Regions from separate parts of the Brachybacterium sp. JB7 genome, predicted to be linked through region 1. Evidence: riboswitches for the same ligand, from Rfam matches in the RefSeq annotation. Region 1 holds a riboswitch; each other region holds the start of a gene.

Region 1 (7,749 bases):
GGCATCGACGTCCGGCGCCCGCCGACATTCGAGGAGATGCGCGGCCCACGGCGCTGACGGACACCGACCTGGAGCTCCGCGACCGGGGCTGATCGCGCGGTCACGGGCGGGGGCAGGGCGTCAAGCGATGCCGAGTGCGGCCTCGGTGCACGGGTCAGCATCGACCGTCGCGCCCTCGATGTGGATATCGCCCTCGGCGGTGATCCGCAGCGTCGCGCCGTGCTCGTCCACGGTCTCCAGGACGGTGCTCGAGTCGTGCTCCGTGACGCCGTCGATCTGCTCGAAGCCGTAGCCGAGGATCGTCGAGTTCACGGTCGCGATCCGGGAGTCCCAGCCGGCGTCATCCGACGGGACCGGCAGCGCGGTCTCCGGCGCCCAGGTGCCCGGAGCGAAGAGGCAGGCATCCTCCGAGGAGGCCACCGTGCGCGTCTCCTCCACCAGCTCCCAGGACGTGCCATCCACTGCCAGGATGCTCGCGAGCTCGGTGGCCAGGTCGTCGTAGTGCGAGGCGGCGCCCTCGGCCGGAAGCGGGACGGAGCCGCCGCATGCGGTCAACGGCAGCAGCACCCCGAGGAGGGCCATGGCGGGGGAGAGTCGGCGGCCGGCGCGACGGAGCACGGGTCCTCCTGGAGGGTGGGTCCTGCCCCATGGCCGATCGCCCCGGGTGCTGTGCGCCCCACGGTATCCCGCGCCCGTGCGGTTCCTGGAGGAGGGGTGCACGGGGCGCCGGCTCGGAGCGGAACCCCGGACGTCCTGACCTCTGGCCCGCAGGTCCTCAGAGCGTCAGTTGCAGGTGTCGCACACGCCGGTGTAGGGCAGCGCGTAGAAGCAGTCCGGGCAGATCGTGAGCTGCTCCTCGCCCTTGGCGGGGACACGCTCGGTGGTCTGCACCGTGGAGAGGTTGAAGCCCTGGACCTTCGGATCCTCACGATCCTCCGGAGCCAGGCCCTCACGGAAGGTCACGTAGCCGGGATGGATGTACATCAGCGGCCGACCGCCCTTGTCCTGCACGGTGAGGCTGCCGTTGGACTGCGTGCGGTAGAAGGTGTGGGCACCGACGCGGTCGAAGCTCTCCCCGAGGATGCTGACGTCGGCGGCGGACCAGTCGGAGTTCCAGGCGAGCGCCTCGTCACGGGTCATCCGGCGACGGGTCGAGGAGAGAGTGTTCATGCCTCCAGTAGAGCACGCGTGTAAACCCCGGCCCGTCGACCTGAGACCGACGAATTGACGGAACGCGATCGGCGTGCCGCCCAGAATTGCCTGGTCAGACCGTTGCGGCGAGCTGGGCGGCGAGGAGCGTCACGAGCAGGGTCGTGACGTGGAGGACCCCGCGGGGACGACGCTCGGCCACCGTGACCCGCAGCGACGGAACAGCAGGCCGGAGGCGAGTCCCGCCACGGAGACCGTCGGCGTCACCGGGCTGTTCCCAGGGTCAGGGTGACGAGCGCTGCACCGAGGAGAGGCCTGATCCACGGCCGGGCCCTTCCGAGCAGCGCAGTGGTGAACGCCCGGGGCAGAAGGCCTCTACCTCCGGCGATGTGATGATCGCCCCGGCGGCAAGCGCGGCAAGCGCGGCAAGCGCGGCAAGCGCGAAAGGGCGTTGCGGCACGGGCCGACGGACGGACGCCGCAGCGGCCCGCCCGGGGGCGAACAACGTCACGACCGAGTGCAGGGCGTAACGCACTAAAAAGGGTGTACATAGGTGTGTGTGCAGAAAGGGTGCGCTCAGAAAGGGGTGTGCGCTCAGAGAGGGGTGTACAGACACCTGGTCCACGACCCGCGATCCGGGTGGGGTGCCTCGCGAGCATCGGTGGCGGGGAGCGGCTCTGCGTGCTCAACTGCCCGCGTAGGTCGCTGTCACCATGGAAGTGTCCTCCGGCTCGCTTCCGCAGCGTCGCAGGAAGGTGGCTGCGCGGCACGAAGGACTGAGGCGTGCACCACTCGTGCAGTCATCCCTCCGGTCGTCTGTCGGACCGTGCTCGTATCTTTCTTCTACAGGCCCCACGCGGTAGTTGTTCCCCGTTCCGATCACGGAGCGGACGCCGACGCTCATTGCCGAACTTCGGCGGTTCCAGAGCACACGCAGCTGCACAAGGCCTCTCTTTCCCGCAATAGCCCAGGCACGCCTGTGTCCACGGGTCTTCGTCCCCTCTCCAGAATGGAGTGCAGCTGTGAACAGCAATGCGCCGTCACCCCAGGATCCGGGTTCTCCGGACCAGAATTTCGCGCCGAGCTTCGGTGGTGCGCCCTATGGCCAGCCGGATCAGGGCATCCCGGGGGTTCCGCCGGTCCCGCCCGCCGGTAAGCGCGGGAAGAAGAAGTTCATCGCGGCCGGCTGCGGCTGCCTCGCCTTGCTCGCGATCGGCCTGGCCAGCTGCAGTGCAGTGGTCCTCTCCGCCAGCGGTGGCTCCGATGACGACGAGCCGGCCCCGACCGTCTCGGTCGAGGCGGAACCCGCCGTCGAGCAGGTGGAGGAAACCTCCGAGGAGGTCGTCGAGGAGGATGACCCCGCAGAGGACGCCGCGGCAGAGGACGCCGCTGCAGAGGAGCAGCCGGCCGACGACGCCCCCGCGAAGGACGAGCAGGCCGAGGAGGAGGCTCCCGCGGAGGGCGACGTGCCTGCGGAGCACACCTCCGCGCTGAACAGCGCCCAGAGCTACTCCGACCTGATGCACATGTCGAAGGCGGGCCTGTTCGACCAGCTCACCTCGGAGTACGCCGACAAGTTCTCCGATGAGGCCGCGCAGTACGCCGTGGACAACGTCGACGCGGACTGGAACGCGAATGCCCTGGCATCGGCCGAGAGCTACTCGGAGACCCTGTACATGTCCAAGCAGGGCGTCTACGACCAGCTCACATCGGAGTACGGCGAGCAGTTCCTGCCCGAGGAGGCGCAGTACGCGATCGACACGATCGAGGCGGACTGGAACGAGAATGCTCTGCAGAGCGCGCGCAACTACCGGGACTCGATGGACATGTCACCGGAAGCGATCCGCGACCAGCTGACCTCCGACTACGGAGAGCAGTTCACGCAGGAGCAGGCCGACTATGCGATCGAGCATCTCGACGACTGATCAGCCGCGCCCGTGAGCGGCGCACCGAGAACGCGGGGTCCGTGCCCAGGCACGGGCCCCGCGTTCTCGGTCGGGTGTCAGGCGAAGGAGCCGACGAACTCCTCGACCTCCGTGCTGACCTCCGCGTCCATGTCCTCATCGGAGATGGTCGCGGTGCCGTCGCCGTCCTGCGGGCCGTAATCGCCGAAGCTCGCGTGGCTCGCCCCCTGGATCTCGACCATCGCCGCGTCGTCGGGCAGGAGGCTGCGGGCCTCGGAGACCTTCGTCGGGGTCGACAGGCCGTCCTCGCTGCCGGCGAGGCTCAGCACCGGCAGGCCGTGAGCCGAGAGATCGGTCGCGCAGTAGGAGCCCAGCAGCAGGAGGGCATCGGCCTCCGCGGCGACCTGGCAGGCACGCACACCGCCCAGGGAGTGACCGCCCACGATCCAGGTGCCGACCTCGGGAAGATCCCCGGTGAAGGTGTCGAGGCCGCGCCGATCCAGCAGCGCCAGGTGCAGCCACGGCTTGACGATCACCACGGTCATGCTCTGCTCGGTCACCAGCTCCGCGAGCCGTGCGGCATAGGCGTCGGGCTCGACCTTCGCGCCCGGGTAGAACACGAGGCCGGTCGCGGAGGGCCCGCCCGCCGCGGGCTCAAGGATCAACGAGGAGCTCGACTCGGTCACCTCGACACCGGGATCCCCGAAGACCTCCTCGAGGGGCTCGGGTTCGGCCTCCATGATCCCGGTGCGGCTCCAGACCACGAGTGCGGCGGCGACGAGCACCACGAGCGCGAGTAGCACGATGAGCAGGCGGGACGCCCAGCGGCGGGCCTGACGGGCGGTGATCATGGACCCACGGTAGGGCACCGGTGAGCTGCCGACGCCGCGCTGCCGCCCCGCCCGACGAGTCCCGTCCGCCCTCTCAGCCCTCGTCCCCGGAGCCCACGGGCAGCGACGGGTCCGGCAGGTAGACCGTGCCGCCGGACTCGCGGAACTCGCGGGACTTCGCGTCCATACCCGCCCGGATGAGTTCCGCCTGCGCGATCTCGCTCTGTGCAGCGGCGTCGCCGTAGGTGTCGCGGATGTCCTGCGACAGGCGCATCGAGCAGAACTTCGGGCCGCACATCGAGCAGAAGTGCGCCGTCTTCGCAGGCTCTGCCGGGAGCGTCTCGTCGTGGTACTCCTCGGCGAGCTGCGGGTCCAGGGACAGTCCGAACTGGTCCCGCCACCGGAACTCGAAGCGGGCCTTGGACAGAGCGTTGTCGCGGGCCAGGGCGCCCGGGTGCCCCTTGGCGACGTCGGCCGCATGAGCGGCGATCTTGTAGGTGATCACGCCGGTCTTCACATCGTCGCGGTTCGGCAGCCCGAGGTGCTCCTTCGGAGTGACGTAGCAGAGCATCGCGGTGCCGTAGCGAGCGATCTCCGTCGCCCCGATGGCGGACGTGATGTGGTCGTAGCCCGGCGCGATGTCGGTGACCAGCGGACCGAGCGTGTAGAACGGCGCGCCGTGGCACAGCTCCTGCTGTCGCTCCACGTTCTCCCTCACCAGATGCAGCGGGATGTGTCCGGGGCCCTCGACCATGACCTGCACGTCGTACTCCCACGCGCGGGCCGTGAGCTCGGCGAGCGTGTCGAGCTCGGCGAACTGCGCGGCATCGTTCGCGTCCGCCAGCGACCCCGGGCGCAGTCCGTCGCCGAGGGAGAAGGACACGTCGTAGCGGGCGAAGATCTCGCACAGCTCGTCGAAGTGCTCGTACAGGAAGTTCTCCCGATGGTGAGCCAGGCACCAGCCCGCGAGGATCGAACCGCCCCGGGAGACGATCCCCGTCACCCGGTTCGCGGTCAGCGGCACGTAGCGCAGCAGCACCCCGGCGTGGATCGTCATGTAGTCCACGCCCTGCTCGCACTGCTCGATCACCGTGTCACGGAAGATCTCCCAGGTCAGCGCGTTCGCCTCGCCGTCGACCTTCTCGAGTGCCTGGTAGATCGGCACCGTTCCGATGGGCACGGGCGCGTTGCGCAGCAGCCACTCCCGCGTGGTGTGGATGTCGTCCCCGGTGGACAGATCCATCACCGTGTCCGCGCCCCAGCGGGTCGCCCACTCGAGCTTGGAGACCTCCTCGGCGATGGACGACGTCACCGCCGAGTTGCCGATGTTGGCATTGATCTTCACCAGGAACGCGCGCCCGATGATCATCGGCTCGGCCTCGGGATGGTTCACGTTCGCCGGGATGATCGCGCGGCCCGCAGCGAGCTCGCTGCGCACGAGCTCCACGTCGCAGCCCTCCCGCAGCGCGACGTAGCGCATCTCCGCAGTGATCTCTCCCCGTCGGGCGTAGTGCATCTGCGTGACCCGTGTGCCGGCGGAGGACCGCAGCGGAGCACGCCGGGCACCGCGCCACTCGGCGCTGGCCTCACCGCGGCGCACGGCGCCGCGTCCATCATCGGCGAGGGCGCGGTCGCGCCCGACGTACTGCTCGACGTCGCCGCGCTCGATGATCCAGCCGCCGCGCAGCGACGGCAGCCCGACCTCGGGGTCGCAGCCGGGGCCGGCGGTGCGGTACACCGGGAAGGGCGGGGTGCGGGTGCCGTCGGGGGCGTCGTCCTGGAGGACCTGTGTGATGGGCACACGGATGCCATGATCAGGATCCTCGAGCAGGTCGAGGCGGTGGGTGGAGTAGTTCTCAGGGCGTGCGGACATAGCGCTTCGCTCTCCTTCTTCCTTCGCCGGCACTATCCGGAGCAGGTTCATTCGGTACTCGGACGGCGACAGTCCGATCTCAGCCCGCTGCAGCGGGCACCCGAGGGATCGACGGTGACAATAGCACCTGCGCAGGAGACGGCGGACACTCCGCTCAGCTCGCCTGGCTACGCTGAGCGCACGTGCGCCGCGGAGACGGCGCCGGACCAGGACCTCGCGGAAGGCGGCCTTCATGACCCTCACCGATCTCCTCGACGCTCTCGACAGCGGCGAGACGATCCCGGCGGGCTCCCCGCTGCATGCCGTGATGCACGAGACCAGCCAAGAGGCGCTGCGGATCACCGGAGAGCTCAACGGCGGCTATCACGAGCCGGCCCGTGTGCGCGAGCTGCTCTCCGCGCTGACGGGTCGCGAGATCGCCGAGAGCGTGACGGTGTTCCCTCCGTTCACCTCCGACTTCGGCAAGAATATCCGGCTGGGCGAACGGGTGTTCCTCAACGCCGGCTGCCGTTTCCAGGACCAGGGAGGGCTCGAGATCGGCGACGACTGCCTCATCGGCCACAACACCGTGATCGCCACCTTGAACCATGACCTCTCGCCCCGTCGCCGCGGTGACCTGCACCCCTCCCCGGTGGTGATCGGCCGCAACGTGTGGATCGGTGCGAACGTGACCATCCTGCCCGGCGTCACGATCGGTGAGGACGCGGTGATCGCGGCGGCCTCCGTGGTCACGAAGGACGTGCCCGCGCGGGCACTCGTCGTGGGGTCCCCGGCCCGGGTGATCAGGACGGTGGAGGACTGAGACGAGACGTCCTGGCCGCCCTCGCTGTCCATGACGTAGTCTTCCATGTTCGGACATAGCGCAATCCAATGGAGGACATGTGAAGCTCGGTCTCGTAGGGTTCGGCGTCGGCGGGCGCTTCTTCCACGCCCCGTTCATCGATGCCGCCCGCGGCGTCGAGCTCAGCGGCATCGTGGCGCGTTCCGAGCGGACCACGCGGCGCGTGCGGGAGATCTACCCGGATGTCCCCATCTACGCGAGCCTCACGGAGATGCTCGCGGCGGGCGTCGACGCCGTCACGATCACCACCCCGCCCAGCACGCGCCGCGACCTGGTGCTCGAGGCGATCTCTGCCGGGGTCCACGTGGTCGCCGACAAGCCCTTCGCGCCGTCGGCCGAGGTCGGTCAGGAGCTCACCGATGCCGCGCGCGATGCTGGAGTGGTGCTGTCCGTGTTCCACAACCGGCGCTTCGACGCGGATCTGCGCACGCTGAAGGGAGTGCTCGATACGGGGCGTCTCGGCGACCTGTGGCGGGTCCACTCGCGCTTCGACCTCGACCAGGCCGAGGGGCTCGAGGCCGGCCCTGAGGGCGGGCTGCTGCGCGACCTCGGCACCCATCTGGTCGACCAGCTGATGTGGCTGCTGGGACCGGTCGAGGAGGTCTCGGCCCAGATCGATCATGTGGACCGGCCCGAAGGGCGCACGGACGCGTCGTTCGTGGTGACGCTGCGCCACCGTTCGGGCGTGACCTCCTATGCTTCGTCCAGCAAGCTGAACCACGTGCAGGCTCGTACTCTGCGCGCGTACGGCAGCCTCGGCGCCTACGAGGCCCACGGCACCGACGTCCAGGCCGACGCTGTCCTCGCGGGCGAGAGCCCGGCGGCGGATCGGGCGTCGTGGGGATACGAGCAGCCAGAGCACTGGGGAACGCTCCATACCGCGGAGGGTGACGAGAAGGTCCCCTCGGCCCAGGGTGCCTACTTCGAGTTCTACGAGCAGTTCGCCGCCGCGTGCGGCGGCCGGGGGATGCCGCCCTCGCCGGGGCAGGAGGGCGTGGCGGTGCTTGCCGTGCTGGACGCCGCCCGGCGCAGCGCCCTCACGGGGAGCCCGCAGCAGATCCGCTGAGGGCACCCGGGCGGCGTGCACGGACCTCAGGTGCGTGCACGGCCAGGGCCTCACGCGTCTGTCGGCGGTAGTCGCGCGGCGCCATC
Region 2 (7,749 bases), on a different contig from region 1:
CTCAGTTGAGCGTGCCGGTGAGACGGCCGTGGAAGCTGGTGGAGTGCTCGTCGAGCCCCGTGAAGCGCACCTCGATGTCGTGCTCCGCGTACTTCGCCTGCACGGAGTCGAGCACGGCGACCGTCGAGGCGTCCCAGATCTGCGCGGCGGAGAAGTCGACGGTGACCTGCGCGGGATCCTCGGCGTAGGAGAACTGCTCGACGAGGTCGTTGCTGCTGCCGAAGAACAGCGGCCCGCGAACGGTGTACGCAGCGACCCCGTCGCGGAGCACCCGGCGCACGGTGGTCACGTGCGCGACGCGTCGGGCGAAGAGCACGATCGCGAGCACCGTGCCGGCGGCGACGCCGATCGCGAGGTTGTGGGTGATCACCACGACCGCCACGGTCACGACCATCACGCAGGTCTCCGACAGCGGCATCCGCTTCAGGGTCGCGGGCCGCACGCTGTGGACGTCGACGGTGGACAGCGCCACCACCATCATCACCGCGGCGAGCGCGGCCATCGGGATCTGGGCCATGAGGTCCGAGAGCACGGTGACCAGCACCAGCAGCAGCACGCCGGCAACGAAGGTGGAGATGCGGGTGCGGGCCCGGCCGAGCTTCACGTTCACCACGGTCTGGCCGATCATCGCGCAGCCGGCGATGCCTCCCCAGAAGCCCGCGAGGATGTTCGCGGTGCCCAGCGCCCAGGACTCGCGGCTCTTGGAGGACTTCGTGTCGGTGATGTCGTCGACGAGCTTGGCGGTCAGGAGCGTCTCCATGAGGCCCACGAACGCGACGCTGAGCGCCGTCGGCCCGATGATCTTCAGGGTCTCGAGATCGAGCGGCACCTGGAGCTGGGTGAGGCCGGGCAGGCCGCCGGCGATCTCCCCCTGGTCGCCGACGTTCGGGACTGCGAGGTGGGCGATCATCGCGACCGCGGTGACCACCACGATCGCCACCAGCGGTGCGGGCACGGCCTTGGTGAGCCGTGGCAGCACCAGCACGATGACGAGGGTGAGCGCGAACAGCGGGTAGACGCTGAGCGGCACGTCGAGCACGTGCTGCAGCTGGGCGGTGAAGATGAGGATGCCCAGCGAGTTGACGAATCCGATCATCACCGAGCGCGGGATGAAGCGCATGATCCGCGCGAGGCCGGTGACCCCGAAGAGGATCTGGACGAGTCCCGCGAGGATCACGGTGGGCAGCAGGTACTCCACGCCGTGGGTGTGCACGAGCGGGGCGACCACGAGGGCGACGGCTCCGGCGGCCGCGGTGATCATGGCGGGCCGGCCGCCGAGGATCGACATCGAGATCGCGAGCACCACGGAGGCGATCAGGCTGACCTTCGGGTCCACGCCGGCGATCACGGAGAAGGAGATGACCTCGGGGATCAGGGCGAGCGTGGTGACCGCTCCGGCCAGCACCTCGGTGGTCAGCAGGCGGGGTCGACGCAGTGCCTCGGAGAGTCGGGGAGAAGGTGTCACGCACGGATCGTACGGGACCCCGGATGGTCGGCCGACGTGGCATCCGCCTCCGCCCGGCCGGCCCGCGACGGCAGGCCAGCGCCACCACGACTAGGCTCGAGGGAACTTTCCCCGTGCGCACCATGGCGCGGGGCCGCCTGGACGGAGGACGCATGACCGACCGCACGCGCCGATCCTTCGACGCCACCTGGCTCCCCTTCGGGATGCTCATCGGCTTCATCCTGGGGATGGGGGTCGCGCTGACGATGACCTCCAACCTGCTGATCGCCGGAGGCATCGGTTTCCTCGCCGGCGGGATCATGGGGGTCGCGCTGGGCTTCCGCCGCAAGCGGGGCTCGAGCTCGGCCGACGAGGATGCCGCGGACGACCGCTACCGCGCGACCCACGGCGACCCCGCACCACGGCGCGACGACGACCACTGAGCCCGACGCGGCGATCAGCCCTCGCGCGCGATGCGGTCCAGCGTCACCAGATGGTCGACGGGGCCGTGGCCCTTGTGCGGGGTGCGCGACAGCTCCTGCTCGGCGCCGGAGATCAGCGCCCGCTGCAGGTAGTCCCGGCCGGACCGGAGGGCGAGCAGGTCCTCCCCCACGCCCGGCCGCTCCAGGTACGCGGCAGCGGCGTCCGTCGTCCGCGTCAGCAGGGTGAGCTCCCCGTCCCGCCCGGCCTCGCACAGCGCGCGGGCCCGGGCGATCCGCGCATACTGACCGGCGATCGCCGAGGACAGGGTGCAGCCGGTGCCGTGGGTCGAGCGGGTGCGCACCCGCTCGCCGCGCAGCAGGTCCACCCCGTCGCCGTGGGCGATGACGTCGACCATCTCCTCCCCGGCGCGATGTCCGCCCTTGAGCATCACGACGTCCGTGCCCAGGTCCCGGAGCCTCATGGCCTGGTCCTGCATCTGCTCGATGCTCTCCGCCTCGCCCTCGTCCAGCAGGCGGGCGGCCTCGGGCAGGTTCGGGGTGAGCACGTGGGCCAGCGGCAGCAGCCTCTCGCGCAGGAGCGTGGTGGATTCGTTTTCCAGCAGGGCGTCCCCGCTGGTGGCGATCATGACGGGGTCCAGCACGATGCGGCCGAACTGCTCGGGCCTGGCCTCGATCGCGGAGATCACCGCGGCGACCACGTCGGCGGAGGCGAGCATGCCGATCTTCGTGGCGTCGACCGGGATGTCGTCCAGGACGCTCGTGATCTGCTGCCCCACGGCCTCCCCGCCGACGGGGATCACGGCCTGCACGCCCAGGGTGTTCTGCGCGGTGAGCGCGGTGAGGGCCGTCGTGCCGAAGACGCCGAGCGCGGAGAAGGTCTTCAGATCGGCCTGGATCCCGGCCCCGCCTCCGGAGTCCGAGCCCGCGATGGTCAGCGCGGTGGGCGGTCGCCATGCCGTCATGCCTGATCCTCCTGCCCGATTCCGTGTCCGATTCTGTGTCCGATTCTCGGCCCGCCTGCTGGTCCGTGTCCGGAGTTGCTGGCCTGCCCGGCTCCGCGGGTGAAGGCGGCCAGCAGCCGGGCGGATGCCGCCTGCGGGTCCGCCGCGCCGGCGATCTGCGAGACGACGCAGATCCCCTCGACGCCGGTCGCCGCGATGGGCGCGGCAGCGGTCTCGTCGATCCCGCCGATCGCGACGGTGCGCGGCAGCGGGGATCCCTCCGTCCGGGCCGCCTCGTGCCAGGGCGCGAGGCAGGCGGTCAGCCCGTCGATGCCCAGCGGCGCTGCGGCATCGGTCTTGGTGGCGGTCGAGTGGATCGGTCCGATGCCGAGGAGGTCGGCCTCACCTGCTGCGAGCGCCTCGCGCACCTGAGCAGGGGTTCCGGTGGACAGCCCGATCATGAGGTCCGGGCCGAGCACCTCACGGGCATGCGCCGGCGTGGCGTCGTCCTGGCCCACGTGGAGGTGGCAGCGCGTCTGCTCGGCCACCGCGAGGCGGTCGTCGACCACCAGCGGGATCTGCGCGGCGCGGGCTCCGAGCTGCGCTCCGAGCACTCGTCGGCACTCCTCCACGAGCTCGACGAGGTCGGCGTCCGTGGCGTCCTTGTCCCGCAGCTGGATCATGCCGGCCCCGCCGCGCACGGCGGCGAGGACCACGGCGGGCACGGCTCCGATGCCGCCGGAGAGCGCGGAGTCGGTGACGTGGTAGAGCCGCAGGTCGCACTCGTGCGCTGCGCGCAGGGACGGGCGGGTCATGCGCCGGCCGCCGGGGAGATCCCGCGCTCGTCGAGCTGCACGATGCCCAGCACGTCGGCCGGGGTCAGGGCGTCCAGCGCGTCGAGCCAGGCGACCGCGAAGGAGCCGACGCCCTCGGCCGTCCGCGCCGCGCGGGTTCCGGCCGCGCCGAGCAGGGCGTGGGCCGCGAGCACGGCGTCATGCGCGGTGAGGTCGGTGTCCCGGGTCGCGCCGAGCACTGCCGCGCAGCTGGCGCCGAGCGAGCATCCGGTGCCGATCACGCGGGTCATCAGCGGATCACCGCTGGTCAGCAGTGTGGTCCGGTGGCGGGAGACGATCGCGTCGCGCTCCCCGGAGACGGCCACCACGGCACCGCTGCGTTCGGCGAGGTCGTGGGCCGCCTCGAGCACGGCGTCGACCGAGTCGGTGGAGTCCACGCCGCGGCCTCCGCGGCCGGTGCCGGCGAGCGCAGCGATCTCCGAGGCGTTGCCGCGGATGGCGGTGGGGCCGAGTTCGAGCAGCTCGTGGGCGAGCGGGGTCCGCACCGGCAGCGACCCGATGGCGACCGGGTCGAGCACCCAGGGCCGCCCGGCGTCGCGCGCGGCTCGGGCGGCGGCGGGCATGGCCTCGACCTGGGCGGGAGAGACGGTGCCGGTGTTCACGAGGATCCCGTCGGCCACTGCGGCGAAGACGGGCGCCTCCTGCGGGTGGTCCACCATCGCGGGTGCCGCGCGGATCGCGAGCAGCACGTCGGCCGTGATCTGCTGGACGACGGTGTTGGTGAGGCACTGGACCAGCGGCCCCCGGTCGCGCAGCGCGGTCAGGGCGCGTTCGAGGCGCACCGCCGCAGCGGGGCGCGCCGCCTCAGCGGACGGCGTGGAGTTCTCCATGGATGACGATCCCTTCGCAGGTGTGGGCCCGAGCAGGTTCGACGGGTCTGATCTCAGCCGTCGCGTCCCGACGGCACCCCGTGTCACTGGTCGGCGACTCTAGCAGGGGCCCGCACACAGGATCTCCACAGACAGGTCACCAAAGACTCTTGGGTAAACCTTGACCGACCCTTGACCTTTTGGCACGGTGTGACGCGGATCCCTTCGAGTCGGCGTACTGCCAGATGCATCGCGAGACGCTGCGCCAAGCGCGTCACCAGACGCATCACCAGAAGGCTCGGACGGGGCCAGCCATCCGCTGACACGAGGGGGAACACCATGACCGCGAACAGCACAGCGCGTCGCGCTCGCGCTCGCACCGGCACTCGCACCGCGCTGGCCGTCCTGGCCGGAGCCGCTCTGCTGAGCGTGTCGGCCTGCGGGGGCAGCGCCGACGACGACGGCAGCGCGGACGACGGTGGCGGTGACGCCCAGGAGCAGCCGATGGAGGCCTCCGACGGGGGAAACGGCGACGGGTCCGACGAGGATTCCGAGGACACGACGGAGGCCGACGACGCGGGCAGCTCGGGCAGTACGGGCAGTTCAGACGGCGGCTCCGCTCAGGACGATGGGGTGGGTGCGGGGGCCGGGGATCCGGCCGACGCGGACGGAAGCGGGCAGGAGGGTGAAGAGGGAACCGGCGACGGGAGCGGCAGCGAGGGGGACGATGCCGCGGACGGCCGCACGCAGATCATGCTCGTGACGGATCTGCCGGGCGACGACCAGACCGGCGACGGCTGGCCCGTGCTCTCACCGGACGAGCTCGCCACGACGCTCGCCGAGCCGTTCGACGGCACGGCGACCTGTGAGGAGGAGCTGGAGCTCGCGCCCGGCCGGAGCGCCACGTGCACGGGCCCGGCGAGCATGGACATGACCGAGCCGGAGCAGGAGTGGACCGCCCAGGCAGCGCGGGTCCCCGTAACCGGGGAGCTCGGCGAGGGCGGCGCCGTGGCGGTGCTGTTCACGACGGGAGACGGCCTGACCGGCCCCGCAGACGTGCTGCTGGACGAGGGCACCGAGCTCACCGGGCTGGGCTTCGGCTCCATGTTCGGCTCGGAGGACCTCAGCGCCCAGGAGCTCGAGGAGAGCACCCTGCAGACGCTCACCTCGGAGAACGCATACGTGCCGGTCGCCGAGGCGGACTGGGAGTCCGTGACCTGTGAGGACGGGCTGAGCTTCGAGGCCTTCGAGCCGTCGCCGTGCACCGGCGAAACGGCCGACGGCGAGACCTACCCGCTCCACGTCGCCCCGGGCACCTACGTCGACAACGACCAGGGTCTGCTCGTGGGCATCGCGCGCAGCGACGCCGGCTGAGCCCGACGACTCCGACCGAGCTACCCCGACGCTCGCCGCCCGGCGCGCTGCCCGCCGCGCTGGTCGCCGCTCGGTGCACCTCGTGCTGCGTTGCGTGATCCGCCCCGGACGCCGCCGCGCCTCCGGGGCGCTCTGGTCCCTCTGCTGGTCAGATCGCTCACCAGCTCCGCCCCACCCCTCCCCGTCGCCTGCACGTTCCGCTACCGTGGGCGGTGCGCCGCACAGGTCACGCAGGCGCCTTGGCCGGGACGACCCGACCCACGAGAACCCGATGAGGACGGCCTCGGAACAGGATCTGGATCATGCCGTCCATGCCGCCTCTCCCCTCCTCGACGCCCTCCACGGGCTCTGCGGACTCCGCGCAGCAGCCGGAGGACTCTCGCGCTCTGACCGGCCGCTCCTTGCGACGCGCCGTGCTCACCCGTTCCGCTCTCGGACGCCTCGCCCTGGGCTGGCTCGGGGTCGGCGCTCTCGCGGTGGCCGCCCCGTGGCTCGCAGGCCCGCTTCCGGGGATCGCCTTGGTGCTCGTGCTCGCAGCGATCGTCGCGGTCATCGTGATCGCGGCCGGCGGCGTGGTGCAGCAGGCCGAGGCGCTCGCCCATCGCCTCGGCGACCCCTACGGCACGCTGGTGCTCACGTTGTCGATCGTCGTGATCGAGGTGGTGCTGATCGCCGCAGTCATGCTCGGACCGGGCGATCATCTGACCATCGCGCGGGACTCGGTGATGGCGGTCTCGATGATCATCCTGAACCTCGCGCTCGGGATCTGTCTGGTCGCAGGCGGGCTCCGCCACGGGCTGCTGCGGCCCAACCGTTCCGGCACCGCGATCTACCTGGTGCTGCTGACCGTGCTCGGCGGCCTGGCCTTCGCCCTGCCCCACCTGATCGGGACCGACGGCTCCTTCGCCCCGGTCCAGGCCGTCGTGATCGCCGCGGTCACCGTCCTGGTCTACGGGGTGTTCCTGTGGCGGCAGACGGGTGCCCGCGCCGCGGACTTCCAGGAAGTCGGACTGCGTCCGGCGGGACCCACCGACACCGACGAGAGCACGACCACCGACGACAGCACGGTCTCCGACACCGCACCGATCAGCGCCACCTTCCGCGTCCACCGTGCGGAGCTGCTGGCTCGCGCTGCGCTGCTGATCATCACCGTGCTGCCGATCGTGCTGCTCTCCCATGACATGGCCGACCTGCTCGACGACGGCCTCGCCCGGCTCGGTGCCCCCGCAGCACTGGGCGGCGTGCTCATCGCGATGATCGTGTTCACGCCCGAGTCGATCACCGCGGTGAGAGCCGCGCTGGGCGGGGAGATCCAGCGGGTGGTGAACCTCTGCCACGGGGCCCTGGTCTCGACCTTCGGGCTCACCATCCCCACAGTCCTGGTGATCGGGCAGCTCACGGGCCAGCAGGTGGTGCTCGCCGAATCCCCCGTGAACCTCGTTCTGCTCGCGGTGACCCTCGGGGCCTCCGCCCTGTTCACGGCCGTCGGCCGTTCCACCGCACTGCAGGGCGTCGTCCACCTGGCGCTCTTCGCGGTCTACGCGGTCGCGCTGTTCCTCTGAGCACCGTCCTGGCTGCGCCCAGGGGGCGTTCTCTGACGAGCACCGAGGCGGAAGCGCGGCCGCAACCCCGGGGTACAGTCGCGGCGTGAACGCGACGATGCTTTCGATCCCGACCGACGACGGCGACCTGCCCGGACTGCTCTGGCTGCCCGAGAATCTCGACCGGCCCGCCCCTGGCCTCGTGGTGCTCCAGGAGATCTTCGGCCTGTCCGACTACATGCAGCAGCGCTGCGCGGACCTCGCCGCGCTCGGCTACGCGGTGCTCGCCCCGCAGCTGTTCGCCCGGCTGGATCCGCCGGTCGTCGGCCTCGAGGACGGGGCC
Region 3 (7,749 bases), on a different contig from region 1:
AGGTCCTCGCCGCCTCGCTGGCGGTGTCGATCCCGGTGGTCGTCGGCTTCCTCATGATGCAGAAGAACTTCGTCGCAGGCCTCACCGCCGGCGCCGTGAAGTGACCTCGATCCACCACTCCCGCTGAAGGACACCCATGCAGTTCTCCGTCCAGATGTACAGCGTCCGCGAGGCGCTCGCCTCCGACTTCCAGGGCACCGTGTCGCGCCTGGTCGACCTCGGTCTCACCCACGCCGAGCCGTACCACCTCGTCGAGTTCCGCGAGGAGCTGGTGCGTGCCCGCGAGCAGTTCGCGATCGATTTCCCCAGCGCCCACCAGTCCTTCCTCGGCGACGTCGACTTCGACGAGATCCTCGAGGCCGCCCAGGCCGTCGGCGTGCAGTACCTCGTGGACCCGCACTGGAGGCCCGAGGACTGGACCGATGCGGCGGCGGTGCGCGAGCTGGCCGCGACGCTGAACGCGCGCGCCGCGTCGGCCGCCGAGGCGGGCCTCCACGTCGGCTATCACAACCACCAGTTCGAGCTGGAGTCCCGTCTGGAGGGCCGCAGCGCTCTGGAGCTGTTCGCCGACGAGCTGGACCCGCAGGTCATCCTCGAGGTCGACACCTACTGGGCTGCCGTGGGCGGCGCCGAGGTCCCCTCCCTGCTGGACGCCCTCGGCGACCGCGTGCAGCTGGTCCACCTCAAGGACGGCGACCTCTCGGCGGACCCTGCCGCGCAGCTGCCGCTGGGCGAGGGGAAGATGCCGCTCGCCCAGACTCTGGATGCCTCTGCGAAGGCGGCCTTCGGCGTGATCGAGTTCGACGCGTACGCAGGAGACATGTTCGAGGGCATCGCTGCCTCGCTCGCCTATCTGAACAGGACGGTCGACACGGCGGCCTGACTCCCGGCGGCCATCTCCTCGGTCCCACCCGCACGACAGCCACGCTCGCTCAACATCCGCTCCCGCACGCGCGTCCGCTCCCGGGCTCGCGCGCCACGCACTCCGCAGCACCCAGCACCCAGAACCCAGAACCCGCATTCCGCACCCAGTACTCGTACCCCGCACCCGTACCCGCACCCCGTACCCCGTACTCCGCACTCCGCACTCCGCACGACAAAGGATCTTCTTCATGACCGCTCAGAACGCGACCGGCCCCGTCGGCGTCGGCATCATCGGTGCCGGCACCATCTCCGGCCAGTACCTCGAGAACCTCACCTCCTTCCCGGACGTGGCGGTGCACATCATCGGCGACCTCTACCCCGAGGCCGCCGCGAAGCGCGCCGAGGAGTTCGGTATCCCCGCCTCCGGGACCACCCAGGACGTGCTGGACCACCCGGACGTCGAGATCGTCATCAACCTGACGATCCCCACTGCGCATGCCGAGGTCTCCCAGGCCATCGTCGCCGCGGGCAAGCACGTGTGGACCGAGAAGCCGATCACCACCGCTCCGGCCGACGCGAAGGCCCTGCTCGACGCGGCCGACGCAGCCGGCGTGCGCGTGGGCGGCGCCCCGGACACCGTGCTCGGCGCAGGCATCCAGACCGGTCTGCGCACTCTGCGCGACGGCTCGATCGGCACGCCGGCCAGCGCCCTGACCCTGTTCCAGTCCCCCGGTCCCGAGAGCTGGCACCCCAACCCCGCCTTCCTGTTCCAGGAGGGTGCCGGGCCGCTGTACGACATCGCGCCGTACTACACCACCACGCTCGTCCTCGCCCTCGGCCCGGTCAGCGCGGTCAGCGCCGTGGGCTCCAAGGCTCGCGAGCAGCGCACCATCGGCTCGGGCCCCAAGGCCGGCGAGGTCTTCGACGTCACCGTGCCCACCCAGGTCGCAGCGCTGCTGCGCTTCGAGTCGGGCCAGAACGCGACCGTGCTGCTGAGCTTCGACTCCCCGCACACGCGCACCGGCTTCGTCGAGGTCTACGGCACCGAGGCCACCCTCGCGTTCCCGGACCCCAACGTCTTCGACGGCGACTCGGCCCTCACCGCATACCGCGGCGAAGAGCCCACGCCGGTCCCCGCGACCGGCGCCACCACCGGCCGCGGCCTGGGCGTGCTGGAGATGGCCCGCGCGATCCGCGCCGGCGTCCCGCATCGCGCCCAGGGCGAGATCGCCGCGCACGTCTTGGACGTCATGGTGGCCATCGAGACCGCCATCTCCGAGGGCTCGATCGTGGACGTCAGCTCCACCTTCGCCGAGGTCGAGCCGATGCCGGCCGACTTCGACCCCTTCGCCACCACCCTCTGACTCAGCGCGGACGGGGCAGCGCACAGCAGGCCCCGCCCCACTCGCTGGGCTCAGCCCACCTCAGCCAGCTCAGCTCACTTCGGCTCGGCCCGGCTCAGCCCAGCTCACTTCGGCTCGGCCCGGCTCAGCCCAGCTCACTTCGGCTCGGCCCTGCGTGTCAGGGTGAGTTGAGACCAGTGGTTCATAGCAAGTCCGCCTTCGCAGGGCGAGATCAGGAACGACCCCGATGAGCATCTCGACTCTCTCCACGCTGCCGTCGTCGACCCGCGATGATGGGTCCATGAGCAGTTCGCATCCCCGCGCCGATGGTCCGCGCCGTCGCCGGTTCACGCCCGAGCAGAAGCTCGCCCACCTGGCCGCCTACGAGGAGGCCTGCGAGCAGCAGCAAGGCGGTGCCTACCTGCGCCGCGAGGGCCTGTATTCCTCGTTGATCACCGAGTGGCGGCGGCTGCGCGATGCCGGCGTGCTGCAGGGCAAACAGCCCGGGCAGGCGATCGGCCGGCCCAGCAAGGAGCAGGCCGAGATCGCCCGGTTGCGGCGCGAGCTGGAGACGACCCAGCAGCGCCTGGATCGCACCGAGACCGCGCTGGAGATCATGGGAAAAGCACGCGCGCTCTTGGAGGACATCTCCGAGAGCGCGGATACCGAGACCAAGCGCAACAAGCGCTGATGAACGCCTACACCGACCTCACCGTCCAGGGGACACCCACCCGGGCCGCGTCGGTCTTGACCGGCATCTCGCGGGCGACAGCCAGTCGCCGGCAGCAGCGCCCGGGGCCACCCGTGCCGCGGGAGGTGGTGCCGGCCAACCGGCTCTCGCGCACCGAACGGGCGAGGGTGCTTGCGGTGCTGACCAGCGACGAGTTCGTCGATGCCACCCCGATACAGATCTTCGCCGAGTTGCTGGACCGTGGGATCTACCTGTGCTCGGTCTCCACGATGTATCGGGTACTGCGGGAGAACACCCTGGTCACAGAGCGTCGCAGGCAGGCCAGGCATCCGGCGAGGGCGATCCCCGAGCTGGTCGCCACGGCACCTGGGCAGGTCTATTCCTGGGACATCACCAAGCTGCCTGGCCCGGTCCGGGGCGTCTACTACGACGCCTACGTGATGATCGATATCTACTCCCGCTACCTCGTCGGCGTCCACGTCCACGCCCGCGAGTCCGGGCCCCTGGCCGAGGAGATGATGCGCGAGGTGTTCGCCATCCACGGCATCCCCGAGGTGGTCCACGCCGACCGCGGCACCTCGATGACCTCGAAGACCGTCGCGACGCTGCTCGCCGATCTGGAGGTCACCCGCTCGCACTCGCGCCCGAAGGTCTCCAACGACAACCCCTACTCCGAGGCCTGGTTCAAGACGCTGAAGTACGCCCCGGTCTTCCCCGACCGATTCGGCTCTCTCAGCGATGCCAGGGCGTTCATGGACGCGTTCCGCGACCGCTACAACCACGAGCACCACCACGGCGGTCTGGGCCTGCACACGCCGGCGGAGGTTCACTACGGCCTCGCCGCCGCGAAGGCCGCCGACCGCGCCGACGTCCTCAACACCGCCCGGAACGCCCACCCCGAACGGTTCAGCACCCCAACTGCCGTCCCGAAGATCCTCACGCTGCCCGACGCAGCCTGGATCAACAAGCCCGCCAACCACGACGACCAGCAGGCCTACCAGACCGCCGCCTGACTCCCACTGGCCTCATTCACCTTGACAAATTCCGCGGCCCGGCTCAGCTCAGCCCAGCTCGGCTCAGCTCAGCTCAGCGTTGAGTTTTGTCCCTCCAGGACCGATGTCAGCCACGACATCGGTCCTGGAGGGACATTTTTAGGCTCCCCGCTGGTCGGTTCCCTCCCTGCATCACCTTCGTGCGCTGGAGGCTTCCCCGTTCGCGGAGAGCCCGCGATATGCTCGAGCGACGACACGGGGTGCCCCACCGGGGCTGAGAACACACCCGCCGAACCTGAACGAGCTCGCACTCGCGGAGGGATGTCATGGATGAGCGCAGCACCATCTCGCGCCGTCATGCCCTGCTCAGGGTCCTTTGCCGTGCTCCGCATCCGACACCGTGCGCACCGCCGGTGCCCTGCACGGTCCCGGATGCCGCGCCCGGCATCCGGCGCACACATCGCGCACGACGCCACGCATCGGCAGGACACCTCTTCGCGCGAACGGCTCGTCGGCGGCCCCGTGATCGTCCGGGATGCGAGAGACGCACCCGGCCCATCCGATCACCGATCACCGATCACCGATCACCGATCACCGATCACCGATCACCGAGGAGGCCTCCCCGATGAGCACGTCATTCACCCACTCCCTGCGCGAGGGCAGCGAACCCACCTGGACATCCGCCGTGCAGCACCGGTTCGTCGCCGAGCTGCACGACGGCACGATCTCCGATGAGGTGATGGCCGGCTACCTGATCCAGGACCACCGTTTCCTCGACAGCTTCCTGGCGCTGCTCGGCGCCGCGATCGCCACGGCAGGGACGTTCGAGGCACGGCTGCGATTCGCGCAGTTCGTCGGCGAGGTGGCCGGGGACGAGAACACCTATTTCCTGCGCTCTTTCGAGGCGCTCGGCGTCACGGAGCAGGACCGGCAGAACGTGCCGAACACCCCGGCGACCGACGGGTTCCTCGCCCTGTTCCACGAGGCGGCGGACACCCGGGACTACGGCGCGGTGCTGGCCGTCCTCCTGGTCACCGAGTGGCTCTACCTGGACTGGGCTGCCGCGGCGCCGCGTCCGCTGCCGGAGAGCTTCGTCCACGCCGAGTGGATCACCCTGCATGACAACCCCGGCTTCGTGGACCTCGTGGATTTCCTGCGCCGCGAGCTCGACCAGGTCGGTCCCGCGAACCCCGAGGTCGCGCGCACATTCTTCGACCGCACGGTGCAGCTGGAGCTGGACTTCTTCGACCAGTCCTCTTCGACGCCGTTCGTCGGAGGTGCCCGATGAGCCTGTTCGAGGATCTCCGCGCCGCCGCCCTCCCCGAGTGGGAGGCATACACCGACCATGCCTTCGTCGAGCAGCTCGGTGCCGGCACCCTGCCGCTGCCCGCCTTCCAGGACTACCTGGTGCAGGATTACCTGTTCCTGGTGCAGTTCGCCCGCGCCAATGCGCTGGCCGCCTACAAATCGCGCACCCTGGCCGACCTCACCGCGTCGGCCGGAGGCCTCTCGGCGATCCTCGCCGAGATGGATCTGCACCTGCGCCTCACCGGCGAGTGGGGCATCCCCCGAGAGGCGGTCGAGTCGGCGCCGGAGAAGCTCGCGACCGTCGCGTACACCCGGTACGTGCTGGACTGCGGGCAGGCCGGTGACCTGCTGGATCTGAACGTCGCGCTGGCCCCGTGCACGATCGGCTACGCCGAGATCGGCGAGCGCCTCGAGCCGCAGCTGGAGCGCGTGCCCGACCATCCCTATGGGGCGTGGATCTCCGAGTACGCGGGCGACGACTTCCAGCAGGCGGCCGGCCGTGCCATCGCCCAGCTGGACGCTCTGTCGTCGGGCTCGCTCAGCGCACAGCGGTTCGAGGAGCTGCTGGGCGTGTTCCGCACCGCCGCCCGCCTCGAGGCCGAGTTCTGGCAGCAGGCGCTGGCGGCCGACGAGCGCTGATCGTCGGGCGGGGCGGCCGGCCTCCACCGGCCGCCCCGTCTCAGCCCAGCAGGACCCCGGCGATCGCGGCGCTCATGAGGTTCGCGAGGGTGCCGCCGAGGATCGCCTTCAGGCCGAGCTGGGCGATCTCGGAGCGACGGCTCGGGGCCAGGCCGCCGAGCCCGCCCAGCAGGATGCCCAGCGAGCTGAGGTTCGCGAATCCGGTGAGCGCGAAGGTGGTGATCGCTGCGGTCTTCGGGCTGAACGAGTCGATCTGGGGGCCGAAACCGGCGAAGGCGACGAACTCGTTGACCACGACCTTCTGGCCCACGAAGCTCCCCGAGCTCACGGCCTCGTTCCACGGCACGCCGATCATCGCCATCACCGGGGCGAACACCCAACCGAGGATCTGCTGGAAGGTCAGGTCCCCGGCCCCGAACCAACCGCCGACGGTACCCAGCAGCAGGTTGATCAGGGCGATCAGCGAGATGAAGGCCAGCAGCATGGCGCCGACGGTCGCGGCGAGCTTGAGACCGTCGGCTGCGCCGCCCGCCGCGGCGTCGATGACGTTGCTGTACTGCATCTCCTCGAGGTCGTCCTCGGTGTCCTCAACGTCCTCGGGTGCCTCGGCGTCCTCAGCATCCTCAGCGGCCTTCGCGACGCCGCCATCCGTGACGCCGATATCCGTGGCGCGCGCGGCGTCGGCCGGGGGCGCTGCGGCCTCGGCGGTGGTGCCCTCCACGCGGGAGGTCTGCGTGCTGCGGCTCCTGGAGCGCGTACTGCTGGCTTCGACCAGGGCGGCCTCCCGCGCCAGGGCGTCGGGATCGTCCTCCGGCAGCAGGATCTTCGCCATGAGCAGGGCGCCCGGGGCGGCCATGAAGCTCGCGGCGATCAGGTATTCCAGCGGCGCGCCGAGCAGCGAGTAGCCCACCAGCACCGAGCCGGCGACGGTCGAGAGCCCGCCGACCATCACGGCGAACAGCCCCGAGCGGGACAGGCGCTTGATGTAGGGCCGGATCACCAGGGGTGCCTCGGTCTGGCCCACGAAGATGTTGGCCGCGGCGTTCACGGACTCCGCGTACCCGGTGCCGAGCAGCTTGCCGAGGCCGCCGCCCAGCAGAGAGACCACCTTGGGAAGGATCTTCCAGTGATAGAGCACAGCGGTCAGGGAGGCGAAGAAGATGATCACCGGCAGCACCTGGAGGGCGAACACGCTGCCCTCGCCGTCGGCCGGGATCAGCGGGCCGAACAGGAAGCTGATGCCTTCCGCGGAGGTGTCGATGACGGCCTGGAAACCGGCCGAGACCTTCCCGAGCGCCCATTGCCCGGGCCCCCAGTACAGGACGAGCACCCCGAAGCCCACCTGGAGGGCGAGGGCTCCGATCACGGTGCGCAGCCGGATCGCCCGGCGGTTGCTGGACAGGGCGAAGGCGATCAGCAGGAGCCCTGCCATTCCGCCGAGGCCCCAGAGAAGGTTGACCATCGCGAGTACCTCAGGAATCAGTTCGGGAACAGGTGCCGATACGGGTGCGAATGCGCGCGCCAGTGTAGGGGCCGACGCCACCGCACCCCACCGTCCCCGGTGAGAGCGATCCGCGGGAGGATGGTTCCTGCACGGATCCCACCGACCACCCCGGAGGCACCATGAGCCGCCCGCCGCACGAGACCGCACGCCGCGAGGCGCTGCTGGCGCACCTGACGGAGTTCCTCGGGGACCAGTACGTCATCGCCCCCGAGACCGTGGATCAGGAGCATCCCGTGGACCTGGCCGTCTTCGCGCCCTCGGAGCAGGTCCCTCATCCCACGCTGGTCACGCTCGGGCTGTCGGAGCGACCTATGCGCTCCGCGATCGGGAGCGGCGCGGGCGCCTCGGGCGACTCGGATGCCTCGGATGCCTCGGATGCCTCGGATGCCTCGGATGCCTCGGGCGACT
Region 4 (7,749 bases), on a different contig from region 1:
TCTGGACGAGGTCATCGTGGACAGGCGGTCCCGGACGTTTCCCGTTCTTGGCGCGCTTCTTCCCGAAAACGGACCACCACTGGTTGTCGTGGCAGATCCGCCACGCGGTTCGCTCGCACATGACCTCACCAGCCTCAGCGGCTTCGCCGGCGAGGAATCGGTACCCGAACTCCGGGTCGTCGCGGTGAGCGTCCAATAGCGCGTTGGCTCGATAGGCCTCGACCAGCTCGGCCTCGGTGACCTGCTGTTTGCGCCAGCGGTAGTAGGGCTGACGGGAGAGCTTCAGGACCCGCAAGGACACCGCAACGGGGATCCCGTCGGCGGCGAGCTCGCTCACGAGCGGGTAGAGGATTTTCCCGGCAGATTCGCCTGGGACAGGTATGCAGCAGCACGGCGGAGCACCTCGTTCTCCTGCTCCAGCAGCCGGTTCCGGCGTCGGAGCTCGCGCAGCTCGGTGGAATCCTCACGGGTCTTCCCAGGCCGGTTGCCGTCCTCGACGTCCGCTTGGCGCATCCAGTTCGTCAGGCAGGACTCGGAGATCCCGAAGTCCTTCGCGATCACGGAGAGCTTCTGGCCGGGTTCACGGTTCCTCGCGACGCGGACGACGTCCTCACGGAACTCTTTGGGATAGGGAGCGGGCATGGCGCACATCCTTCCCTGCAACGCCGCACGGCGCCACAGATCATGTGACACCTGATCGTGCATCAGTCCCTGGGCGGGAACCGGGAGGCTGTGGTCTTCGCGGCCTGCCGGATCGTCTCCCGGTCGGTGTCGGTCAGGGCCTCGTCGTCGATCGCCAGGCGCGGCCTCGTCGTCGTGGTGGGCGTATGGGTCTGGGGTGTCGGGATACTGTTCATACCCGACAGGTACGCCCATACACCCGAGGTTCAAAAACAGCAATCACTGCATCTAGCCATCCGCGCAGGAGCGAGCTACTACATGTGGATGGTCAGTGCTGTCGTGCCCTTGGAGGCCCCGAAAACGGGGTCGGGCACGGGGGTGCCGATTCGGCGCCCCCGGAGCAGTCACCAGCGGAACGTCACGGTGGTGAAAATTGTGCACCACCGTCAGCCCGCTGTCGTCGTCTCCGGCAGCACGGTTGTGGCAATTTGCCACCACCGTCGACCTGCCCTCGTTCTTGACGGTGGTGCCACGGTGGCACCACGGTCGGCTCGAGCCCACGGGGGTGAAAATTTTCCACCCCCGTGCCCAAGCCAACGGTCCCGCAAATTTTGCAGGACCGTGCCCGCGCCGGGGGCCGGTGAACGGCTCCGGAAATTTTCCGGCCCCGTTGCCCCTGCACGGTTCGCACCTGCGGATGGCATGGTGGTGCCGATTCGGCACCACCATGGCCTGCCCGCGCGAGGCGTACGGCGCCGCCACAGTGGCGGCACCGTGGGCGTCCCCCTGGCACGGTGGGAGGAAATTTCCTCCCACCGTGCCAGGGGTTTCGCCCTGAGAGGTTGGCCTGCGTCGTGATCAACGGGTCCGCCCATTTTGCGGACCCGTTCTCCTCGCCCGGACGTGACCGGGCCGCCCGCACGCTGCTCTCGTTCCGCTCGCCTGTGGCGGTACGTTGAGTGTTCATAGTCCGAGTCCTCGGTCATGTGGCCCCCGCCCCTGGTCTGGTGGACCGAACGGCGGGTCGGGGTCGAGGCGGTGTGCTCGCCGCTGCAACGCCGCTCGCAGCTCGTGATCCAGGACACCTATCTCGCGCCGTGGGCGGTCTCGGCTTCCTTCCACGCCGCCGGGTCGGTGTAGCCGGGGATGTTGACGAGCACCTCGGTGCCGGGATACGTGTAATGATCCGGCATCACCGTCCACCCCCGCCCGAGACATTGGCCCGCGGCGTGTTACCGGGTGATGCCGTGCTTCGCGTCGATCTGCGCCAGCCGGACGGCGATGGCGTCATCGGCGGACATCTCTCCAGTGAGCACCTTGCGGCCCAGGGCACGGTCGGCGTCAGTCTCCTCTTCGCTAGCCATCCGCTGGCTCGCAGTGACCTGCGCTTCGAGCCGGTCGATCTCGGCCTGTTCCAGGGCCTTCGTCGTCGCCATGACCTGTCCTCCTTCATGCTCGCCCGACACCTTCCATTCTACCGTCCAAGGCCGACACCGACCAGTGACTCCACCCGTGAGACGGGCACTTGCTCCATCGGGCACAGTCGCAGCACTGGATAGGTGCGCAGCCGATCCCAACACCAGCATCCCGCAGCGGGCAATCCGCGCAGGGTGTATCTGTGACGGCATTCTGGTAGATTCGGGTTGCACCGAGGGGTGTCCCGTCAAGGGGCTGAGATACCACTGGACGTTGTCAGCGTGGTGACCCTAGAACCTGATCCGGATCATGCCGGCGAAGGGACTGGTCTAGCAGGGCTTCTTTCCTTCGCTGGCCTCCCCATTAGGAGGTTACAGTGTCCCATTCTGTTGTCGGCCCCGCGACGTCCTCAGTCGAGGTGCGCCCGAGGGTCGCGGTCATTTCCGTCCTCATCAAAGATGACCATGTCCTCTTGGTGCGTCGCGCGAACCCTCCTGATGCAGGATTCTGGGGATTCCCGGGCGGGAAGATCGAATTCGGAGAAACGATCACCAAAGCCGCCGAACGCGAACTCGGTGAAGAAACCAGCATCATCGGTCAGGCGACCGGTGTTTTGACTTCCGTTGACGCGTTCAGCCGAGACGAGACTGGACGGTTGGACAGTCACTACGTGCTTATCGCCGTGCTCTGCCAGTGGCGCTCGGGGCAACCCCACGCTGGCGACGACGCCCTCGAAGCACGCTGGTTCCCCCTCGACGAGGTCGACGAGGCCCGCCTGACTCTGAGCAAGGATGTCGCCGAGGTCGCCCGCTACGCCGCCACACAGCAGCAGAAGGAAGTGCACGCATGACGATCAAGAACGTCCTATCCATCGCAGGCACCGACCCCACTGGCGGGGCGGGCATCCACGCCGATCTCAAAGCCTTCTCAGCGAGGGGCACCTACGGTATGGCCGCGATCACCGCGGTCGTGGCACAGAACACGCGCGGTGTGCGCTCGTTCATGCCCCTTGATCCCTCTTTCGTCGGTGAGCAGATCGATGCAGTGTTCGACGATGTGCGCGTCGACGCGGTAAAGATCGGTATGGTCGCCAACGCCGCGATCGCCGAGGTCATCGCCGAGCGCCTGCAATACCACGAAGCCGAGACCGTGGTCCTTGATCCGGTGATGGTCGCCAAGAGCGGCGACAGGCTGTTGGACGACGATGCGGTCGCAGCCATCCGAGACACGCTCGTGCCACTGGCCACGATCATCACCCCGAACCTTCCCGAAGCCGCCATGCTCCTCGACACCACAGATGTCACCCGCTTGGGGCAGATGGAGGACCAGGCCACCGGGCTGCGTGGCCTTGGCTGTCAGTGGGCGCTACTCAAAGGCGGGCATCTCACGAACGAGACGGTCAGTGTCGACTACCTCGCCGGCCCCGACGGGATCTCCACCTACACCTCTCCCAGGATCGAAACCCTCAACGACCACGGCACCGGCTGCACCTTGTCCTCGGCGATCACCGCACTGCTGCCTGACCACACCGTGCCCGAAAGCGTTGAACGGGCGAAGACCTACCTGCACGGCGCTCTCGTTGCCAGCGACCGCCTCGACGTCGGCCAAGGTCACGGTCCCCTGCATCACTTCCACCAGCTCTGGCCGCGCGGGTAGGGATGCAGAACAGCCCCTCCTCGTTCCGATCGGTAGAGCTAACCACTTCGACTCATGAAAGGAGCCGTGACGATGACGCGAAAGATGTTTCTCGCCGGCCCGTTCAAAGCTCTCGTCGACGCCGACACCCATGTGATGGGCGACGCCGCGATCGACAAGTACACCTCGATCATCGACTTCTTCGAAACCCAGGGGTGGGATGTGCACTGCGCCCACCGCAGAGAGCACTGGGGCCGTGAGTTCATGGAACCCAGCGAATGCACACGCATCGACTACACGGAGATCGCCGCCTGCGACGTCTTCGTCGCGTTCCCCGGCGCACCGGCATCCCCGGGCACGCACATCGAGATCGGGTGGGCCTCCGCCTGGAACAAACCCATCGTCTTACTCCTCGACGAGGGAGCCGAGTACGCGTTCCTCGTCCGAGGCCTCTCAGCGGTCGCCGACGTCCAGATGATCACCATCGATCCCGAGCAGCCCACCGGACCACGCATCCTCACCGCGATCGAGCACGCGCAGGCAGGAGCCGTCAGTGAAGCCTGAGTATCCCGACCTCCACACGCTCTACCTGGATTCCCTGCGACAGGTCTACACCGGGTTCGAATACCAGAACAGTCCCCGCGGGCAGGACGAACGCGAAATCATCGGCTACACCGCACGCCTGACCAACCCGGCCCGGCGGTACTGCTTGGCCAGGTCTCGTCGGCAGAACATCATCTTCAACTACGCCGAAGCACTGTGGTACCTCTCAGGGAAGAACGACCTCGACTTCATCCGCACCTACGCACCCTCGATGAGCCGGTACAGTCCCGACGGCCTCAGCCTGCCGGGCACCGGGTATGGTCCCAAACTGCTCAGACACGTCGGCGACGAGACTGCGATCGAACGAATCGTGAACATCCTCCGCGAGGATGACCCTGCGAGCAAGCGTGCCGTTCTGCAGATCTTCGACGACTCCGAAGACATCTACCGCCGCAACATCGACGTCTCCTGCACGCTGGCTCTCCAGCTGTTGCGCCGTGAGGACCGTCTGCACATGGTCGCGTTCATGCGCGCCAACGACGCGTACATGGGACTGCTCAACGACACGTTCTCCTTCACGTTCATCCAAGAATTTCTCGCCTCGATGCTGGGCCTGACCCCGGGTGTGTACATCCACAACGTCGGCTCGATCCACATCTACAAAAAAGACCTCACCAAGGTGCACACCCTCCTCGGCGGCGATGATCAGACGATCGTGGAGGAACCCAGCACTCTTCCACGGCTGCCCTCGGGGGCGAGCCTGGACCAGGTGCACCAGGTCCTCGCCCTGGAGAAGTCGATCCGTGCAGACGAGCTCCCAGGCCGCGCACTGGCGACCCTTGATCTTCCGGAAGCGTGGGTCGACATTGTCCGCCTGTTCTGGATCCACCGGCAACTCCAATACCAACGACCAGTCGACCCATCGATTATCGGCGACCTCCATCCCCTCCACCGGGAGCTGGTCGTGAGCCGATGGCCCAGCATCGAAAACGCGCGTGTGAGGGCGGTGCAGCAGTGACGACATCATGGACGACTCCGGCAGTCTCAGCAGGGTTCGATGCCTATGACGACTATGTCGAAAACCGACTGGCTTATACCGGCTCTTCAGAGTTGAGTGTGGGGTGAGGCGTCGAGCCCTCCGGTGATGAGGAGCATTCGAAGGCGGTAGTGCTCGAAGTTGCGGAACCCGCGGGCGATGCGGCGGCCGAGTTCGATGACCCCGTTGACGGCCTCCGTGCCGCCGTTGCTCGCCCCGTCGGTGTCGAAGTAGGCCAAGAACGCTGTCTTCCAGCGGCGTAGCGTCTTGCCGAGCCTGGCGATCTCGGGGATCGGGCAGGACGGCAGCTTCTGGATCAGCTGCTCGGCGAGGCGTCGGCCTTGGGCGGGGGTGGGCTGGTGGAACACGTCGCGGAGGTCTTGGGCGCACTGGTAGGCGACTTCGACCGCGACATGATCGGGGTGGGCAGCGAATGCGCTGGCCAGCCGGTTCTGCTGGCGAGACGTGAGGCGTTCGCGCCCCGCGCGGAGAACATGACGGATGCCGTAGAGAGGGTCGCCCTTGCGGCCTCGGTGGCCGAGCGTCTCCTGCTGGATTCGGCGGCGAACGTCATCGACCGCAGCGCCGGCGAGCTTGACGATGTGGAAGGCGTCCAGCACGCAGGTCGCGTCCTCGAGCTGGTCATCGATCGCGTTCTTGTAACCCTGGAACGGGTCCAGCGTCGCGATCTCGACCCGCTTGCGGAACGCCTCGCCCCGTTCGTCGAGCCAGTCTCGGTAGGCGCTGCCGGACCGGCCGGGGACGAGATCCAACAGCCTGGCGGTGGGGTGCGGACCACGGGTCAGATCGACCATCCCGGTGAGCTCCTTCGGGCCGCGCCGGCGCGGGTCACGGTGGTGCCAGATGTGCTCGTCCACGCCTAGGACCTGCACGCCCTCGAACCTGGACGGATCGCCTGCGGCCTGGGCCAGGACGGGCTGGACCTGGGTCCAGAGCGTGTTCCAGGTGGTCCCGAGCTGCCGGGCCAGACCCTGGATCGTCGCACCCTCGCGCCGGAGCTGACCGACCGCCCACCGGATCGCGCGCGTGCTCAGCAGCCCCCTCGGCGCGCAGACCCGGGGGTCCTGCTCGGCGAACGAGACCACCGCGCAAACGTCCTCGAGGCAGATCCAGCGGCGCTTGCGCCACCGGATCCGCACCGGCCTGCCAGCCCAGGGCGCATCGATCATCTCGACCATCACACGGCCGTGACCAGTCGCGACGACCCCGCAGCCAGGACAGCCCGCGACCGGATCGCAGGACTCCACCTCGAGCAACAGGCCCGATGGAGCCTGCGTCACCGCGACCAGGTGAAGCCCGGGGAAGTCGACCAGGACATCACATCGGTCGCAGCGATCAAGCGCGTCAGGGCATACACAACTATGGTTGAGCATCGTCGAGGTCCTTGAGATCAGCGGGGGTAGAAGTCCGCTCATCATCGAGGACCTCGACGTCTATCCCCAGCTATCCCGCGCCACCGGCGCGCCCACACTCAGCTCTGAAGAGCCCTTATACCCCGCTCGTCAATGACCTCCAAACTGCTTGCGGCCGAGGGGGGATCGTGCTCGATTATGGGTGCGGCAGCGGAAAAGTCTCACGACGCCTCCTCGACGCCGGAGCCGCAGCACAGGTCGTCGGAGTCGACATCAGCACCGACATGATCACCCTCGCCCGGGCGCAGACCCCGCAACCGGCCGCGCGATTCCACACCATCGACAGCGGCCACGTTCCCTACCCGGATGACACATTCGATGCGATCGTGTGCTGCTTCGTATTCATCAACGTGCCCACACGCGAGGAACTGAGAGCGATCGCCCGCGAGCTCGCCCGAGTGCTTACACCGACCGGCAGACTCTTCATCGTCGATAGCAACCCGGCGGCCACAGGAGTACCGTTCCCGACCTTCCGCAGCGGCGAGCCCGGCAGAGGCTACCGTGACGGAGACGAACGCAAGGTCAGCTTGCAGATCCCCGGCACCGGGATCCTCGAGCTTGTCGACCGGCACTGGTTCATCAGCACCTACGAGGCGGTGCTGACCGAGGCCGGCTTCACAGTCGACAAGGTCACCGACCGCGGAGCACAAACCGTAGAGGACGTCGGCTCCCAGGCACCTATCGACCATCCACCGTTCATGCAGATCACAGCCCACCTCCAAGACCACTCCGAGTCGACGATCGGGGCGGGGTAGATGACGCGCGACGCTTCCTACCCGAAGCCGGCGACGCTGGCGGCAGTGGTCCGAAAAGGACGTGTACTCCTTATCCGGCGTGCCCACATGCCCGACGCCGAGCGCTGGGCATTCCCCGGGGGCAAGATCGAACCCGGCGAGACCCTGACCGCCGCGAGCGCGCGCGAACTCGCCGAGGAAACAGGAGTCCTCGCCACACCCGGTGATGTCTTCGATGCTGTCGACGTCATCGATGCCGACCACAATCTGCATTACGTCCTGATCGCAGTGCTCTGCCGATGGGAACGAGGGGAACCGGTCCCGGACGATG

Evidence for each region. Region 1 has a riboswitch for thiamine pyrophosphate ahead of thiC (phosphomethylpyrimidine synthase ThiC). Riboswitches for the same ligand answer to the same signal wherever they lie in the genome.
Region 2: linked by a shared signal. The riboswitch ahead of thiM (hydroxyethylthiazole kinase) and the one ahead of thiC (phosphomethylpyrimidine synthase ThiC) in region 1 are both predicted to bind thiamine pyrophosphate.
Region 3: linked by a shared signal. The riboswitch ahead of CIK81_RS14605 (TenA family protein) and the one ahead of thiC (phosphomethylpyrimidine synthase ThiC) in region 1 are both predicted to bind thiamine pyrophosphate.
Region 4: linked by a shared signal. The riboswitch ahead of CIK81_RS17340 (NUDIX hydrolase) and the one ahead of thiC (phosphomethylpyrimidine synthase ThiC) in region 1 are both predicted to bind thiamine pyrophosphate.

What each region holds. Positions count from the first base shown of each region.
Region 1 is NZ_QPGN01000007.1:123,054-130,802, forward strand. It holds gene CIK81_RS10660 (hypothetical protein) at 1-57, shown strand, start outside; gene CIK81_RS10665 (hypothetical protein) at 121-618, opposite strand; gene CIK81_RS10670 (hypothetical protein) at 784-1,170, opposite strand; gene CIK81_RS10675 (Ltp family lipoprotein) at 2,172-3,074, shown strand; gene CIK81_RS10680 (alpha/beta hydrolase) at 3,152-3,904, opposite strand; gene thiC (phosphomethylpyrimidine synthase ThiC) at 3,978-5,756, opposite strand; TPP riboswitch at 5,758-5,868, opposite strand; gene CIK81_RS10690 (DapH/DapD/GlmU-related protein) at 5,989-6,558, shown strand; gene CIK81_RS10695 (Gfo/Idh/MocA family protein) at 6,638-7,663, shown strand; gene CIK81_RS10700 (helix-turn-helix domain-containing protein) at 7,635-7,749, opposite strand, start outside.
Region 2 is NZ_QPGN01000008.1:22,275-30,023, forward strand. It holds gene CIK81_RS11050 (SulP family inorganic anion transporter) at 2-1,465, opposite strand; gene CIK81_RS11055 (hypothetical protein) at 1,618-1,887, shown strand; gene thiD (bifunctional hydroxymethylpyrimidine kinase/phosphomethylpyrimidine kinase) at 1,902-2,849, opposite strand; gene thiE (thiamine phosphate synthase) at 2,846-3,643, opposite strand; gene thiM (hydroxyethylthiazole kinase) at 3,640-4,512, opposite strand; TPP riboswitch at 4,504-4,603, opposite strand; gene CIK81_RS11075 (hypothetical protein) at 4,831-5,865, shown strand; gene CIK81_RS11080 (calcium:proton antiporter) at 6,177-7,427, shown strand; gene CIK81_RS11085 (dienelactone hydrolase family protein) at 7,513-7,749, shown strand, end outside.
Region 3 is NZ_QPGN01000015.1:62,411-70,159, reverse strand. It holds gene CIK81_RS14625 (carbohydrate ABC transporter permease) at 1-104, shown strand, start outside; gene CIK81_RS14620 (sugar phosphate isomerase/epimerase) at 137-883, shown strand; gene CIK81_RS14615 (Gfo/Idh/MocA family protein) at 1,113-2,228, shown strand; one part of gene CIK81_RS14610 (IS3 family transposase) at 2,455-2,833, shown strand; one part of gene CIK81_RS14610 (IS3 family transposase) at 2,833-3,911, shown strand; TPP riboswitch at 4,137-4,229, shown strand; gene CIK81_RS14605 (TenA family protein) at 4,516-5,178, shown strand; gene CIK81_RS14600 (TenA family protein) at 5,175-5,837, shown strand; gene CIK81_RS14595 (NupC/NupG family nucleoside CNT transporter) at 5,878-7,299, opposite strand; gene CIK81_RS14590 (suppressor of fused domain protein) at 7,461-7,749, shown strand, end outside.
Region 4 is NZ_QPGN01000030.1:14,474-22,222, forward strand. It holds one part of gene CIK81_RS17330 (IS3 family transposase) at 1-355, opposite strand, end outside; one part of gene CIK81_RS17330 (IS3 family transposase) at 358-642, opposite strand; gene CIK81_RS18380 (hypothetical protein) at 705-857, opposite strand; gene CIK81_RS18275 (hypothetical protein) at 1,606-1,761, shown strand; gene CIK81_RS17335 (hypothetical protein) at 1,854-2,057, opposite strand; TPP riboswitch at 2,263-2,379, shown strand; gene CIK81_RS17340 (NUDIX hydrolase) at 2,414-2,887, shown strand; gene thiD (bifunctional hydroxymethylpyrimidine kinase/phosphomethylpyrimidine kinase) at 2,884-3,693, shown strand; gene CIK81_RS17350 (nucleoside 2-deoxyribosyltransferase) at 3,760-4,236, shown strand; gene CIK81_RS17355 (thymidylate synthase) at 4,226-5,233, shown strand; gene CIK81_RS17360 (ISL3 family transposase) at 5,320-6,645, opposite strand; gene CIK81_RS17365 (class I SAM-dependent methyltransferase) at 6,657-7,439, shown strand; gene CIK81_RS17370 (NUDIX hydrolase) at 7,440-7,749, shown strand, end outside.